Regions from separate parts of the Streptococcus lishijunsis genome, predicted to be linked through region 3. Evidence: predicted binding sites of a transcription regulator. Region 3 holds the regulator's gene; each other region holds the start of a gene.
The links. Region 3 encodes HrcA, which represses chaperone genes, less so after heat shock. Its sites were predicted from a motif close to TTAGCACTCNNNNNNNNNGAGTGCTAA; they were not measured.
Positions count from the first base shown of each region.

Region 1: the regulator HrcA is predicted to act here: its motif matches at 1,478-1,504, upstream of groES (co-chaperone GroES).
Region 2: the regulator HrcA is predicted to act here: its motif matches at 2,539-2,565, upstream of ACLN19_RS07565 (ATP-dependent Clp protease ATP-binding subunit).

Region 1 covers NZ_JBLBUC010000029.1:4,959-10,654, forward strand. The annotation lists gene groL (chaperonin GroEL) at 1-1,136, opposite strand, end outside; gene groES (co-chaperone GroES) at 1,167-1,451, opposite strand; gene ACLN19_RS08405 (MurR/RpiR family transcriptional regulator) at 1,599-2,417, opposite strand; gene ACLN19_RS08410 (MFS transporter) at 2,591-3,820, opposite strand; gene ACLN19_RS08415 (ATP-dependent Clp protease ATP-binding subunit) at 4,020-5,696, opposite strand, start outside.
Region 2 covers NZ_JBLBUC010000020.1:21,825-27,520, forward strand. The annotation lists gene ACLN19_RS07560 (NUDIX domain-containing protein) at 1-17, opposite strand, end outside; gene ACLN19_RS07565 (ATP-dependent Clp protease ATP-binding subunit) at 125-2,392, opposite strand; gene ACLN19_RS07570 (DUF1797 family protein) at 2,787-3,017, shown strand; gene ACLN19_RS07575 (amino acid ABC transporter permease) at 3,146-3,856, shown strand; gene ACLN19_RS07580 (amino acid ABC transporter ATP-binding protein) at 3,856-4,590, shown strand; gene ACLN19_RS07585 (FeoA domain-containing protein) at 4,720-5,196, shown strand; gene feoB (ferrous iron transport protein B) at 5,193-5,696, shown strand, end outside.
Region 3 covers NZ_JBLBUC010000017.1:904-6,599, reverse strand. The annotation lists gene dnaK (molecular chaperone DnaK) at 1-769, opposite strand, end outside; gene grpE (nucleotide exchange factor GrpE) at 902-1,444, opposite strand; gene hrcA (heat-inducible transcriptional repressor HrcA) at 1,487-2,521, opposite strand; gene ACLN19_RS07020 (glycoside hydrolase family 73 protein) at 2,652-3,218, opposite strand; gene ACLN19_RS07015 (M15 family metallopeptidase) at 3,211-3,957, opposite strand; gene ACLN19_RS07010 (histidine phosphatase family protein) at 3,947-4,645, opposite strand; gene ACLN19_RS07005 (PFL family protein) at 4,766-5,696, opposite strand, start outside.

The DNA of each region.
Region 1 (5,696 bases), on a different contig from region 3:
ACTTTAACAACAGCAACACCACCAGAAAGTTTTGCGAGACGCTCTTGTAATTTTTCACGGTCAAAGTCAGATGTCGTTGTCTCAACTTGTGCTTTGATCAGATTGATACGATTGCTAATTGCTGCTGTATCGCCAGCACCTTCTACAATCACAGTGCTATCTTTATCTACTGTAACCTTAGCTGCTTGACCTAGCACTGCCATTGTCGCATCTTTAAGCTCAAGACCAAGGTCTTCTGTAATAACAGTACCACCTGTCAAGATAGCAATATCTTCTAGCATCGCTTTACGACGGTCACCAAAACCAGGAGCTTTAACAGCTACAACATTGAAAGTACCACGAATTTTATTGAGAACAAGTGTTGGAAGTGCTTCGCCATCCACATCGTCTGCAATAATCAACAACGGACGGTTTGTCTTAAGGATTTCCTCTAATAGTGGCAATAATTCTTGGATATTTGATACTTTTTTATCTGTGATAAGGATGTATGGATTTTCAAGGTCAGCAACCATTTTTTCGTTGTCTGTCACCATGTATTGTGACAAATAACCACGGTCAAACTGCATACCCTCTACAACATCAAGCTCAGTCTCCATACCACGAGATTCTTCGATAGTAATCACACCGTCATTACCAACTTTTTCCATAGCTTCACTGATGTACTCACCGACTTTTTCAGAGCGTGATGACACAGCAGCTACTTGAGCGATGGCTTCCTTACCAGAAACAGGCTGCGCAATAGCTTTCAATTCTGAAACAGCAGCTGAAACAGCTAGCTCAATACCACGACGAATACCGATTGGGTTAGCACCTGCTGTGACATTTTTAAGCCCTTCACGGACGATAGCTTGTGTCAAAACAGTCGCTGTGGTCGTTCCATCACCAGCAATATCATTAGTCTTAGAAGCTACTTCTGAAACCAATTTGGCACCCATATTTTCAAAATGGTCTTCCAACTCGATTTCCTTTGCAATCGTTACACCATCATTGGTAATCAATGGTGAACCAAATGATTTTTCAAGAACCACGTTACGCCCTTTAGGACCAAGAGTTACTTTGACTGTATCTGCTAAGACATCAACACCACGAACCATTGCTGTACGGGCATCTGCTGAAAATTTAATATCTTTTGCCATAATCTTACCTCACTTACTTGATATCTCTACTTATGCTTGAATTGCCAAAATCTCAGCTTCGCGGACGATGACAAGTGTCTCTTCACCGTCTTTGACCTCAACACCTGCGTAAGCCTCAAAAACGACCGTGTCACCAACAGCTACGCTAGGGGCAACTACATCACCATTTAATGTCAATGTTCCACCACCAACGGCAACAACAGTTGCTGTTTTTGTCTTATCATCACCAGCACCTGCCAAAACAAAACCACCGATTGTTTGCTCTTTTTCCTCATTGACACGAAGGACCACACGGTCTCCTAATGGTTTCAACATAAAAATACCTCCATAAATCATCTCTTTTAGCACTCGTTGTTATAGAGTGCTAATCTATGTTTCTATTGTATCACTTGGTCAAAAATAGTCAAGAAAAAAGTTCATTTCTATTTTCCACTTCTAATAGTATCTCTAATAGGCTAACAATCAACTCTCCCTTTCAAATGCCAACAGTGTATTCTGAAAAATAGCGTCACGCGCTTCTTTATCTAAATCCACATAATAAGCATAAAAAATATCAGTCAACAATAACATAGGAAACTGAGGTGAAATCATTCTCCCCTGTGATAATGTGTCCTTAATCGCTACGGCAATCAACTCATGGCAGACCTCACGTAGGCTTTCTTTATTATTGGCTGTCAATAAAACTGTCTTGGCTTGTGAGTTTTTGGCCTTTTTCAAAGCTTCAATAACACAACTAGTCTCTCCTGACAAGGAAATACCAATCACTAAGCAACTACTATCTATCAAGACCTGGTTCATCCCTATCATATGCTCATCTACCATCGCCTCACAAATCATGCCTAGCCGCATAAAGCGCCATTTTAGCTCCTGAGCAACCAAGCCCGAACTACCCTTACCATAAATATAAACCCGCTTAGCTCTATCTAAGAGTTTACCCACACGTAAAAACTGAGCTTCATCAATTAAAGAATAAGTCTTTTTTAGTAATTCACCATAATCTTGCAAGACTTGCTTGGTCAAGGTTCTATTTAAAATAGGCTTGTCGTGTTCATACTCTTGATAAGCGTAAATAAATTGCCGATAGCCACTAAAACCACATTTCTTAGCGAAACGTGTCAAAGAAGGAAGAGATACATGCAAGCGCTCTGAGACATGTCTTGCAGAAAAATCTCTGTCCGCTACCTCATCCAAAAAATAATCAGCCACTTCCCTCTCAACAGGCGTCAGCTCACCATAGACCGACTCGATGAGAGGAATAACATTTTTTTCTAATTTTTCCATACCCATTCCCCTTTATCACTACTCCTTTTAAGTCTAACACGTTTAAAACTATTTTCAAGCTATAAGTGATTTTTAGTTACTAGTTTTATCACTATAAAAAATCGCCCCGCTAATAGCGGGACGATACTAAAGCTAACACTTAATCCTATGACAAGATAAGCATTTAGTAGGCACTAAACGGTCTCTTCTTTTTTCTGATACGTTTCTGGTAAACTCATCACCATCAATAGATAGATGACTGGGATAGCAAAATAGAAGATATTGGACGCCCAATAGCCAAAGTGACCATAGATATAGCTCCAAGCAAAGTTTAAAATCGTGTAGAGACCGTATGTGATACCCCAGATGATACCAAACATCAACGTCGCTTTTTGAGGATTCATGCTAGGCAGTTCGTGAGGGATATTGAGATAAACCGCATATTGGTAAAAAATGAGGAAACCTGTCACGAAAAAGAAGAAGTAACCTAACAAACTTGAGTGCAAAATCGCAATACTATAGACCCCTGCAATCATCATGACCAAAGCGCCAATACCCAATTGTAATAAATAAGGTTTGCGCTCACGATTGACAGGTACTTTCAAACGAATAAGGGTCCCTAAAATACCACCACCTGAAACTGCACAGATCATATAACCTGCGACAAAAAAGTCTGGAAATTCCTTGGCTAGTTGACCAGGAATACTGTTTAGCGACATAACATAAAGAATGAGAAAAGCACTAAAGCCAATCGCAAAACGCCAAACAAATGGGTCTTTAAGGGCTTGAGCGTAAGAATAGGCCTCTTCTTGACGACTTGCTTGACTACCTGTCTCAAAATCCTGCGCCTTAACAAACCAAATAATAAAGGTCAAAATGGCTACCAAAGCCACACATGATAAGGTCACACGCCAGTCAGAACGTAGCAAGTCTGGCCACAAAACAAAGGCAATCGCAATAAGAAATGCTCCAATATTATAACTCGCTGTAATCAAAGAAGAATACACGATTTTCTTATCTGGAGACACAAAACGAACCACAATGGGATTCATATACACCATGACCATAGAGCCACCAATAGCCATCACCATACGTGCTACAATATAAAACCAATAACTAGGCATCCAGGCAGCCACCAAGGCAAAACATAGTAGCCCAATCGCAATTTGTGCCGCATGACGCATCCCAAACTTAACAAGCACAATAGCTGCAAGGAAATTGGCAATCACACGCGCCACAGTAATGGTATAATTGACCATTTCCGAAATACTAGGATCAACACCCTTATCACCAAAGAAAGTCGCAACCACTTCGGCACCTAAGTTGGACCCTCCTACCCAGCTTGCTGCAAAGGTGATATAGGCAGTCAACAGGGTATAAAACATGATAATACCCGTTTGAGATGAGATTGATTTCTTTGTCATAAATCTCTCACTCCTTTTCAAATAATAATTTTAGATAGCGCTTTCAATTTGTATAATATCATCTTCCTAAAGCATTGTCAAAAAAGAGCTCTTGTTATTTTTTTCCCAATATAAGTGAGAAAACGCACAAATTAAAAACGCTTACAAAATGCTAACCTCAAAAAAAGACAAGGCTAGATAAAACCTTGTCCCTTTTAAATTAAACAATTGTAAAGGTCAACTGATTACGACTAAGACCTACTTTCAAGGTCTGATGACTTGACAGTTCTCCAGATAGCAATAACTCTGCCAACTTATCCTCAAGCTCTGTCTGTAAGGTGCGACGTAACGGTCTAGCCCCCATCTCAACATCATACCCCTGGCTCGCTAAAAATTTAAGAGCCGATGGCTGAATTTTCAAATTAATATCTTGCTTAGCTAGTGTAGCAATGAGTGGTTTAACCATGATTTTAACAATCTCACGCATATTGTCCTCTGTCAGACTATGAAAGACAAGCTGCTCATCAATACGATTGATAAACTCTGGACGATAGGTCTCCTTAACTGCCTCTAAAATGCGCGATTTCATCGCTTTATAGTCTGTATGAACCGCCTGTGTCCCAAATCCAACCGTTTTCTCATCACGTAGTGCTGTCGCCCCTAGATTACTTGTCATGATAATCAAGGTGTTTGAAAAATCAACCTTACGACCACGGCTGTCCGTCAAAACGCCATCATCTAGGACCTGCAACAAGACATTGAAAATGTCAGGGTGAGCTTTTTCGACTTCATCAAAGAGAAGAACGCTATAAGGTTTGTTTCTTACTTTTTCAGTCAATTCGCCTCCCTCTTCATAGCCAACATAGCCTGGAGGAGCACCATTAAGGCGGCTAGCCGCGAATTTTTCCATATACTCCGACATATCAAAGCGAATCAATGCTGACTCATCATCAAAGAGTAACTCTGCCAAAGCTTTGGCAAGCTCTGTCTTTCCAACCCCAGTAGGGCCTAAAAACATAAACGAACCAATCGGACGCTTACCTGTACGAATACCTGAGCGATTACGACGAATCGCACGACTGATGCTAGACACCGCCTCATCTTGACCAATGACACGCTTGTGGAGTTCTGCTTCTAAAGTCAGATAGCGCTTATTGTCCGCTTGAGTCATCTTCTCGACAGGGATACCTGATAAGTTACTCAAAGTTTTTAGAATATGCTCTGCCTTTATCTCACGTGGTTTTAGCTTTGTTCCTTTTTTAGAGTGTTTGAGTAAACGACTGACCAAGTCCATATCTTGTTGTAAAATAGCTTCATCAACAGAAGTAAGAAAAGCTTCCTTGTCTTTTTTGACCATCATCTGCACGCTAGCACTAGCCTCATCTAGCAAATCAATAGCCGAATCAGGTAGCTGCTTACTCGTCAAATAACGATGAGCGCTATCTACAGCTGTACGGATAGCTTCATCTGAAATAATCACGTGATGGAAGGTTTCATAGGCCTCTTTCAAGCCCTGCAAAATCTCATAAGCCTCATCAACACTAGGTTCTTCAATCAAAATCTTGGCAAAACGACGAGATAGAGCCGCATCTTTTTCAATATGTTTTTGATACTCTTCTTGCGTTGTAGCGCCAACTGTCCGCAAGCTCCCTCGTGCTAGAGCTGGCTTTAGGATATTTGCCGCATCCAAAGTGCTATCGATACCACTTCCAGATCCCATAATCGTATGCAATTCATCGATAAAGAGAATAATGTGCCCGTCCTCTTCAATATCAGCAATAATCTGGTTCATACGTTCTTCAAAGTCACCACGAAAACGTGTCCCTGCAACGACACTCATCATATCAAGCTCTAAGACACGCATATCACGTAGTTCATATGGAATCTCACCTGCTGC
Region 2 (5,696 bases), on a different contig from region 3:
AATGTCGCAATAGCCATTTTATCTCCTCCTTGTAGGCTTGATTAGTGCTATTATACTAAAAAAAAGCCTAAATTTCTGCAATCTTGCTTTGGTGATGAAAAAAAAGAAAGGATTGCCCTTTCTTTTAGTGTTCTTCTTGGTTGACTTCTACCTCTTGTAATTTGTTAGCTTTGATGTAGATGTCCCCTTTACTATTGAGGACAGCTTTGAGGTCTTTGTCTTGTGGATGTTCAAGATAAAAGTCTGTGATAGCGTCTTCGATATGATCTTGTATCGTACGACGTAGTGGTCTAGCGCCCATTTTAGGGTCATAGCCCAAGTCAACTAATTTTTCTTTGACTTTATCAGTGACATCTAGGTGGATGCCATTAACGGCTAGACGATTGTTGACAGACTCTAACATCAAGTCAACGATAAGGAGGAGATTATCCTTGCTAAGTGGTTTGAATTCGATGATACCATCAAAACGGTTCATAAATTCTGGGCTAAAGAAGTTCCCTAATTCGCCAAGAACAGAGTTTGTCCGTCCCTCTCTTGCAGCACCAAACCCAACACTAGCTTCTGTTTTGCCAGTTCCAGCATTTGAGGTCATGATGATAATGGTATCTTTAAAGCTGACAGTACGCCCTTGTCCATCTGTCAAGCGTCCATCATCAAGGACTTGAAGAAACATATGCATGACATCAGGATGAGCTTTTTCTACCTCATCAAGTAGGATAAGAGAATAAGGATTGCGACGGACTTTTTCGGTTAATTGTCCAGCTTCATCATAGCCAACATAGCCTGGAGGAGCTCCGACTAGTTTTGAGACAGCGTGTTTTTCCATGTATTCACTCATATCAAAGCGGATCATGCTGTCACTAGAGCCAAAGAGTTCGATAGCCAGTTGCTTAGATAATTCTGTTTTTCCGACACCAGTTGGTCCGACAAAGAGAAATGAACCGATTGGGCGATTAGGGCTTCCTAATCCCACACGGTTACGACGAATGGCTTTAGCAATTTTATCGACAGCTTCGTCTTGCCCAATGACGTGCTTTTTGAGGTCACTCGCTAAGTGGATAAGCTGTGATTGTTCTTTTTCTTTGAGATCACCGACAGGGATATGCGTTTTTTCTTCGATGATATGCTCGATAGTCTTTTCAGTAATGATAGGTGTATCTTGGTCATCGATTTTTTGTTGTTGCATTTCCTTGTATTTAGCAATCTGGTCGCGGAAATAAGCAGCGCGTTCAAAATCTTCATCACGTGTAGCTTGAGCTTTGAGATTTTCAGCTTCAATGAGACGCTTGTCAATCTCTTTAGGATCTACAAAATTCAGAGTGAGGTTCATCTTAGAGCCTGCTTCATCGAGTAGGTCAATTGCCTTATCTGGTAAGAAGCGGTCTTGGATATAGCGATTAGATAAGACAGCAGAGGCTTCAATGGCATCGTCACTATATTTGACGTGATGATAGTCTTCGTATTTTTTTTGAATCCCTTTTAAAATAGTGATGGTCTCTTCGACACTAGGTTCGTCAACTTTAACAGGTTGCATACGGCGCTCAAGAGCAGCATCTTTTTCGATAATGCGGTATTCATTTAGCGTTGTTGCCCCTACTAACTGCAACTCTCCGCGCGCTAGAGCTGGTTTTAAGATGTTACCAGCATCCATATTGCCATCCCCAGCAGAGCCTGCTCCTACGATTTCATGGATTTCGTCAATAAAGAGGATAACGTCTTGACGCTCTCTAATTTCTTCCATGAGTTTTTGCATACGCTCTTCAAATTGTCCGCGAATGCCAGTTCCTTGTACGAGACTGACCACATCTAGTCTAATGACTTGCTTGGCTTGGAGTTTTTGAGGGACATCCCCGTCAACAATTTTTTGGGCGAGACCTTCAACAACAGCGGTCTTACCAACACCAGGCTCTCCGATGAGGACAGGATTATTTTTGGTTCTGCGGTTTAGAATTTCGATGACACGGACAATCTCACTGTCACGTCCAATGACAGGATCAATATCCCCGCGGCGTGCCATATCTGTAATGTTGATACCAAATTCCTCAAGGAGACCAGGTTCTTGTTGAGGCGCTTTAGGTTGATTAGGACGGCGATTGTTGCCACCTCCAGAATTTCCTCCTGCTTGTGTTGGTGGTGTGTTTGGCAAATCTTGACCACCAAAGGCACGAAAGTTATTTAAATCACCAAAGAAATCATCAAAAAGTGGATTAAAGTTATTAGTGTTTTGCTGATTTGTTGCTTTAGGTGTCAAGCCAGACAAGAGGCTGTTATTAGGGTCTGTCTTAATAATTTGATAACAATTTTGACAGAGGTCAACCTGTTTTTGTTGACCGTTGATATTAGTGTAGAGATGAATAGTTGCTTCGTTAAGATTACAATTTTGACAGAGCATAGATTACCCCCTTCTTCTTAATCAATCTGCTATGCTAAGCGTTAAGGCTATTAGCACCAAGTTAGTATTGATTAGTCAAACTTGGTCAAACTTTATAGTTCTATTATAGCACGCACTTTTTAGAATGCAAGAAAAAAGATTAGTTTTTAGCACTCTTTGTCTTAAAGTGCTAAAAAGAATAGAATAGTTGGAAATGAATAAATATAGAATTTAAAATGTATAAAAGCAACTATTTGTTAGGCTTGGCGATTTGTGATGGTCGTAAAGTCTTGTTGTGATTGTCATTATTATCTTAAAATCGTCAGCTTATCTCATCAATCAAGAGTTTTTCTTGTCCTAGAGCCCTATTTTATGGTAAAATAAAGTGACATTAAAAACTAAGAGGAGAATTAACATGGAATCACATTTGGTGAGAATCATCAATCGTTTGGAATTGATGGCGACAGATGGTGGTAATCTTAAACGCAACTTTGAACGTGAGGGCGTTGTTGTCGCAGAGGTCGGCTTTAGCAACGATGCAGAAAATGGTCCTGTCTTTACCTTGCGCGATGTCAATGCTCGTGAAGTTTATCAATTTGATAGCATTGACTTGATTGCGATGGAAATTTACGATTTGCTCTATTAAGAAAAATCCAAGTTTTCTTGGATTTTTTTGTTTTCAAAAGGCTACTAAGTAAAAATGAATAAAGGTTGTATCTTTATTCAATATATGGTATAATCAATAAATCATTTAGCTTTAGGGGGATAAGAGTAGTGGATTTTTCATTTTTGCCACAGTACTTAGCTTATTTTAATTATGGTGTCTTAGTCACCATTATGATTTCGATTTGTGTGGTCTTTTTTGGGAGTATTATCGGTGTTTTAGTGGCTTTGATTAAGCGTGGGCATCTGGTGATTATGGGGCATGAAGTCCGTTTCTTTAAGTGGTTGGTTAGTGCTTATGTCTGGATTTTTCGTGGGACACCGATGCTGGTGCAAATTGCTATAGCCTTTGCATGGATGAGCTTTTTTAATGGCATGCCAACGGTTGGTTTTGGTGTTATTGATATGGATTTTTCACGGATTATGCCAGGGATTGTCATCTTGTCTTTAAATAGTGGTGCTTATATCTCTGAGATTGTTCGTGCGGGTATTGAAGCTGTGCCAAAAGGTCAGCTAGAAGCGGCTTATTCGTTAGGGATTCGTCCAACTAAAGCTATGCGCTATGTGATTTTACCACAAGCATTTAAAAACATCTTGCCAGCTTTAGGTAATGAATTTATTACGATTGTTAAGGACAGCTCACTTCTTCAAACCATTGGGATTATGGAGTTGTGGGGAGGCGCGACAACCATTCAAGCCAAAACCTATATTCCCTTGACACCTTACTTATTTGCTGCTTTTTATTACCTCGTGGTGACAACGGTTTTATCAGCTTTACTTAAATGGATGGAAAATCATCTTGGAAAAGGAGAACAACACTAATGACAGAGACAATTATCTCGATTAAGGGACTGCATAAGTCATTTGGGAAAAATCATATTTTAAAGGGTATTGATTTAGATGTCCAAAAAGGGGAAGTGGTTGCTATCATTGGTCCTTCAGGGTCAGGGAAATCCACTTTTTTACGAACTATGAATCTGTTGGAAGAGCCAAGTCAGGGAACGATTTTATTTGAAGGTGTTGATATTACAGATCGCTCTAACGATATTTTTAAGATGCGTGAGAAGATGGGGATGGTGTTTCAGCAGTTTAACCTTTTTCCTAACATGTCTGTTTTAGATAATATCACCTTGGCACCAATGAAAACTAAGGGTATTGATAAGGCGAGTGCTGAGGCAAAGGCTTATGAACTTCTAGAGCGTGTGGGGCTTAAAGATAAGGCAAAAGCTCATCCACAAAGTCTCTCAGGTGGTCAACAACAACGGATTGCTATTGCGAGAGGGTTAGCGATGGATCCTGACGTTTTGTTGTTTGACGAGCCTACCTCAGCTCTTGATCCAGAGATGGTCGGCGAGGTACTAGGTGTTATGCAAGATCTAGCCAAGTCAGGTATGACTATGGTCATTGTCACTCATGAAATGGGCTTTGCTCGTGAGGTAGCTGATCGTGTGATTTTCATGGATGGAGGCAATATCGTCGAAGAAGGAAGCCCCGAGCAAGTCTTTGACCATACCAAAGAAGAACGTACTAGAGATTTTTTAGGGCGTGTCTTATAGAGATAAAGTCGAGTATCACTCGACTTTTTATAATGATTATAATATTGAATATTCTGTTAATTTGGGAATAATTTGTGATATAATAAACAAAAATGTTACTACCATATTAAAGAGAAGAGGTCAAGAAATATGCTTTTAGATGACGCCTATCTGTCAACGCCGTATATTATTAGGACTATTCATTTACCAAAAGAGAGTGTGTCACATTTATCTCATCTGGGAATGAGGCAGGGAGAGACGGTGCGTTTGCTAGCTAAGACAAAAGAGGGAGCTATTGTGATGCTAAAAGGAAGTCGCTTAGCTTTTGATCAGTCTATTTTGCAAAAAGTTGAAGTGGTAAGAGCTGATGAGGATGAGGCTAAAAGCATCCCTTTATCGGATTTACCTCTTGACACTTACGCTTATATTGAGGATATTTTTGCGCAAAAGGATGTTAAAAGACGCTTAATGGATATGGGGTTGACACGCCATACAAAGGTTTATCTGCGAAAAGTCGCTCCGCTTGGTGACCCTATTGAGCTTAGTTTGCGTGGTTATGAGTTGACCCTTAGAAAATCAGAAGCCGCCTCAATTAGTGTTGTTCCTATCAAGGAGGAAGGGAAATGACAGAGATTGCACTTATTGGAAATCCAAATAGTGGTAAGACGACTCTATTTAATCGCTTGACAGGCTCTAATCAGCATGTCGGCAATTGGCCAGGGGTAACGGTAGAGCGTAAAAGTGGTAAGATTAAAGGGCATAAAGACTTGTTGCTGCAAGACTTACCAGGTATTTACTCGATGTCTCCTTACACCCCAGAAGAGACTGTGGCTAGAGATTATTTGCTGTCTAATAGAGCTAGTATCATTGTTAATGTTGTAGATAGTACTAATCTGGAGCGTAACCTTTATTTGACGACTCAGTTGATAGAGATGGGCTTGCCCGTTTTACTAGCACTTAATATGACAGATATCTTAAAGAATAAGCAAAAGCAAATCTCAGCGGATAAGTTGTCCTATCAGTTAGGGGTTAGTGTCGTGGAGATGAGTGCTAGATCGGGCTTGGGAGTCACCAAAGCACTTAAAGAAGTCAACTCTTTACTAAAACACCCAAAGAAAGCTCTGATG
Region 3 (5,696 bases):
TGATAAATGGTAAGCTGATTTGTGTAGAAGTCACACCTGAGAGGTCTTTCTTCGCTTTTTCAGCTGCATCTTTAAGACGTTGAAGTGCCATCTTATCATTAGACAAGTCAATACCATTTTCTTTCTTGAATTCAGCAATCAACCAATCCATGATTTTTTGGTCAAAATCATCACCACCAAGTTTGTTATCCCCAGCAGTTGCCAATACATCAAAGACACCATCACCGAGTTCTAGAATCGAAACGTCAAAAGTACCACCACCAAGGTCAAACACCAAGATTTTTTCATCTTTATCTGTTTTATCAAGACCATAAGCAAGCGCTGCTGCTGTTGGTTCGTTGACGATACGTTCTACCTCAAGACCTGCAATTTTACCTGCATCTTTAGTCGCTTGACGTTGAGCGTCATTGAAGTAAGCTGGTACAGTGATAACAGCTTTTTCGACTTTTTCACCAAGATATTCCTCAGCATAACCTTTAAGGTATTGAAGAATCATAGCTGAAATTTCTTGTGGTGTGTATTCTTTACCATTAGCAGATACTTTTTCAGATGTTCCCATTTTTGATTTGATAGAGATAATTGTATCTGGGTTTGTTACGGCTTGACGTTTAGCCGCATCACCAACGATAATTTCACCGTTTTTGAATGATACTACAGACGGTGTTGTACGATTACCTTCTGGGTTAGCAATAATTTTGCTTTCTGTTCCTTCAAGAACAGCAACAGCAGAGTTTGTTGTACCTAAGTCAATACCAATAATTTTACTCATTATAAATACCTCTTTTTATTACTTTTTCGATCATTTCTACTGCAACTCTTATAACAACGTTGCAGGGCTATGTCAGCTTCATCCATGATTGCTGACTTACTGCCTAGTTTTACGACTTGGGAGGTCGAGAGCTTAGTTATACACGACAACCATCGCTGGACGTAGCAAACGCTCATGTAAGGTATAACCTTTTTGAAGCACTTGTGCAATGCTATCAGCAGGATGCTCTTCATCTGCTGGTAGTGTTTGTACCGCCATATGAAGATTATGGTCAAATTGCTCTACTGGGACTTCTGTCACACCTTCTTCGTTGAGCGCTTTTACAAGACTCTCTTGAACCATTTCAAGACCTTTTTTGACATCATCTGTCAAACCGTCAACTTGAAGAGCACGCTCTAAATTATCTAGACTTGGTAAAATAGCTTTTGCCAAATCTTGTGAACGATATTTTTGGAGTTGCTGACGTTCTTCGTTGGCACGGCGTTGAATATTTTGCATCTCAGCATGAGCACGCAGATATTTGTTTTCAAAAGCTTCCGCTTTTTCCTGTGCCAACTCTAAATCTGTTTTTTTAGGAAGGTCCTCCTCAACCACTTCTTCATTGACTTGGTCCTCATTTTCTTCTATCAATTCTTCTGTTTCTTGATTTAATTCTTCTTTTGTTTCTTCTGCCACTAGAGCACCTCCTCTAAAGACTAGCTTAATCTTTGACACTACTCAATGCACTTCATAATGATTGCTATTGAGATAGCGGTAATAATCGGTTAATTTTGCCACTAATACTCGGCTAATAATATTGAGCAGGCTAACAGCTCGCTTATAATCCATCGTCACTGGTCCCACCAAGCTAAGCACACCTATACCACGATAGGGAATAACAAATTGACGACTCAAAACACTGACATGCTCAAAAGCAGGAACACTACTTTCTGCAATCTGAACACTCAACACCTGCTCATCTGACAAACCTTCACGAAGAGCAAGCGCTACTGCCTGCTTATCATCTAAAAATTGATAGGTATTTAGCGTCGCGTAATCTAGCGAAGCCACCTTACCAGACACAAAAACGGTCTCATCAAATAAGGGTTTAAACAAATAATCCATCAATTCTAAGATAGCGTCCATCGTCTTGAAATAATGCTTGATAATCTGAGGAATCTCTGTTCGAAGCTTATAGTGAATCTCCATAGCAGAGCTTCCTACCAAGCGCTCTCTTACCATTTTAGATAAGGTCTTCAAGTCACGCGCCAAAAAGCTCTTTGGAATCGCAAATTGAGTGGTTAAGGACTTAGAATCATCCAAAGTCATGACAGCTAAAGCATCGTGGCTACTTAACTGTACGATATCAAAACCACTCAATCGTTGATGCGTCGGCTCCACATCCAAAGCAACTGCGGTGTAACCTGTTAACTCATGTAAGAGTTTACTCGCTTCTCTCAGGATATCCTCTAGCTTATAGGCTTCAAAGTCAAAAGCTTTAATCACCTGATAAACATCCATCTCATCGACACTCTCACTACTAAGAGAATGTTCGACAAAATATTTAAAACCAGCTGCACTAGGCATACGACCACTAGACGTATGAGCTTTTTCCAACAAGCCTAACTTTTCCAGCTTAGCCATATCATTACGAATTGTGGCACTACTCGAGTCAATCGAGGTCTTCAAGGTTTTCGAGCCGACAGGCTCATGAGTTTGAGTGAACATCTCGATAATCAAATTCAAAATATCATTTTGACGTTTCGTAATCATCTCAGCCACCCTTTCTATAATTAGCACTCTAAACGATAGACTGCTAATCTATGTTTCTATTATATCTTATTTCCAAATATTGTCAAGAGAAAAACAGCAAAAAATTAGCACTCTTTTTTTAGAGTGCTAATTATCTATTATATTGAGCTAAATGATAACGATTGATAATATCAAGCAAAGCTTTGGCATACTGACTATCCGCACTAAATCCTGTTGTTTCTAACGACTTAGCCAGTTGTTTATCATTTTTTGTCCCTACAAAAAGCTCATAAGTCTTATCATCACCAATAGCACCAGCTTTTAGCTGAGATAAATACGCTTCTACAGATGCTGCCGTAGAAGGATAATGGGCATAAGCTATCATCTGATTATTGCTATCACGAAGTCTGATAATAGCATCTCCTTTTTCTGCCTTAGTCGCAAAAAGATTGTGGTATCGACTAGCTAAAAGCGTCTTCCCAAAGTCTGACTCCAAGCTAGCTTGTGCGATAATAATAGAAGGATTGACCCCATAAGCCTTTGCCACTTCCTGAACCTCAGGTCCTATTTGTTTGATAAAAGCTGCTTTTGACTGACTTGCGGCAAGCTTTGTCTTGGCAGATAAGCCCTTATGATTCACGCCCAAAGGCAGGAGAATCATGCCAGCAAATAGCAGAGCAAGCCACACTACTTGTGATAATGAACATCGCTTACGCATCTCGCTCCTCCAATAATGCCACATACTCTTCCAAGGTCAATTGATGCTCTGTCATATACTTAGCAGATACCTTCCCAACATAACGATAATGCCAGTCCTCATAATCAACACCTGTGCTGTCTGATTTTCCTTTTGGAAAGCGAAGAACAAAACCATATTCTGGTGCTAGTGCTTGTACTTGTTTTGCAACAGACGGATCGCTTTGATTAAGCAGATCAACTGTGCTCATATCAATGGCCAAACCCGTTTGATGTTCACTCGCACCAGCTGGCTGAGAATAAGTCTGTACAAGCTCCTTAGCTTCTGCCTCACTAAGCGTAGGATTAGCAGCCATTTCCTGAGCAAGATAGCTATTAAATAAAGCCTCTTGATAAGCGACACTACGATAGCCAGAGATCAAATGTTCACTGGCATCAATAGTTTGAGCTGCCGCTAGAAAAGCAGCCACATTTTCTGCAATACGTGCATCCACCAAAATACCAGACACCTCTACTACCTCAGGGTTCATCTCAGCTGTCACATGATCACGATTGACCAATACCAACTCCCAATCATCTGTTGATACATTTGGTAAGGCTGAGGTCTGACGAGATGAGCTGTGACTAGTTTGACTGGTCGCTTCAGAAGCCTGTGTTTTATTAGTGTTTTTTTGACGACTCGTCCATAAACTAAACAATCCCCATATAAAGACAAGAACAACCGCTAAGCCTAACAGTCCTTTACGAATTTTAGAGTTCATACCCACCTTTTTCCATCAATATTCGTCCTTTCTGGCGATAGCTCATATCCCCAATTGCCTCAATGCTAAATTGTCCATCCTTATAGACTAAGACTGAGATACTACCATTATCTAACTCCAACTGCCTTGGTACATTGGGGTCAATCAACCACAATAAGGTAGCAATCGTCATCCCATGGCTAACAACAATGGCATTACCACCACCGTTTTGAGCTATTGTCTCCCCAATAGACACAAATCCTTGCCAAATCCGATTTTTTAAAGTTTCCCAAGGCTCAGCCCAACCTGCTGTATCCACTTGCAAAATCCCATTGGCTAATTCTTCTGGCGTCAAGCTACTCATATCTTTTTGAAAGACACGTGGCAAAATCCCATCGAATAATTCACCATCATAAGCACCATCTAAGCTACCAAAGCACCATTCACGAATGCGTTTATCACGTGTATAAGGGATAAACTCTTGCTGACACTCTTTTAAAATAATAGCCATAGTTTGTAAGGTACGACCACTATCACTTGAGAAAGCCTCTTTAAATGAAATAGCGGCCTCTTTTAAACCTATACCTAGCTCACGAATACCCTTTTCTCCTTCTGCTGTCAAAGGAGTATCACTCCAACCTTGCGCACGACCTATGGTATTAAACATAGTCTTGCCATGACGAGCAATGTACAAACGTGTCTCAGTCATTACTTACCTCCCACGATTTTTCTTCTATTATAGCAAATTATAAAGCGCTTTGATAGAAAAGTGCTACACAGATTCAAAGAAAAAACCTTCTACTATAAATAGAAGGTTTTAGGATTATTATCAATTTTTGAAACTGTGAATAGGTGCTGGAATTTGACCTCCCCGCATGATAAAATCTGCCGACGAAGCACTATTGACTGCCATAACAGGAGCTGTCCCTAAAAGACCTCCAAATGCAATCATATCGCCCTCTTTTCCTTTAGGAATAATACGCACAGCTGTTGTCTTTTGATTGATGACACCAATCGCCGCCTCATCTGCAATCATTGCTGCAATCGTCTCAGCGGGAGCATCTTCTGGGATAGCAATCATATCAAGTCCAACAGAACATATTGCCGTCATCGCTTCCAACTTTTCAAGATTGAGCGAACCATTTTGGACAGCAGCAATCATTCCCTCATCCTCAGATACAGGAATAAAAGCTCCAGAAAGACCTCCGACTTGGTTACACGCCATAACACCGCCTTTTTTGACTTGGTCATTTAAAAGCGCAAGCGCAGCCGTTGTTCCGTGTGTTCCCACTGTCTCAAGTCCCATCTCTTCAAGTACACGAGCCACAGAGTCTCCCACAGCTGGCGTTGGTGCCAATGACAAATCGACGATACCAAATTTCACACCAAGTCTCTCACTGGCTAACTGTCCGACTAATTGTCCAATACGCGTAATCTTAAAAGCTGTTTTTTTAACCGTCTCAGCGACAACATCAAAACTTTCGCCACGCACCTTTTCAAGCGCACGCTTGACCACTCCAGGTCCTGATACACCGACATTGATGACCACATCCGCTTCACCAACCCCATGAAAAGCCCCAGCCATAAAAGGATTGTCCTCTACCGCATTAGCAAAAACAACCAACTTCGCAGCTCCCATATCCGACAAGTCGGCTGTTTCTTTGATGATACGTCCCATATCACGTACAGCACTCATGTTAATCCCTGATTTCGTTGAACCGATATTAACCGAAGCACAAACCTTAGACGTCTCAGCCAAG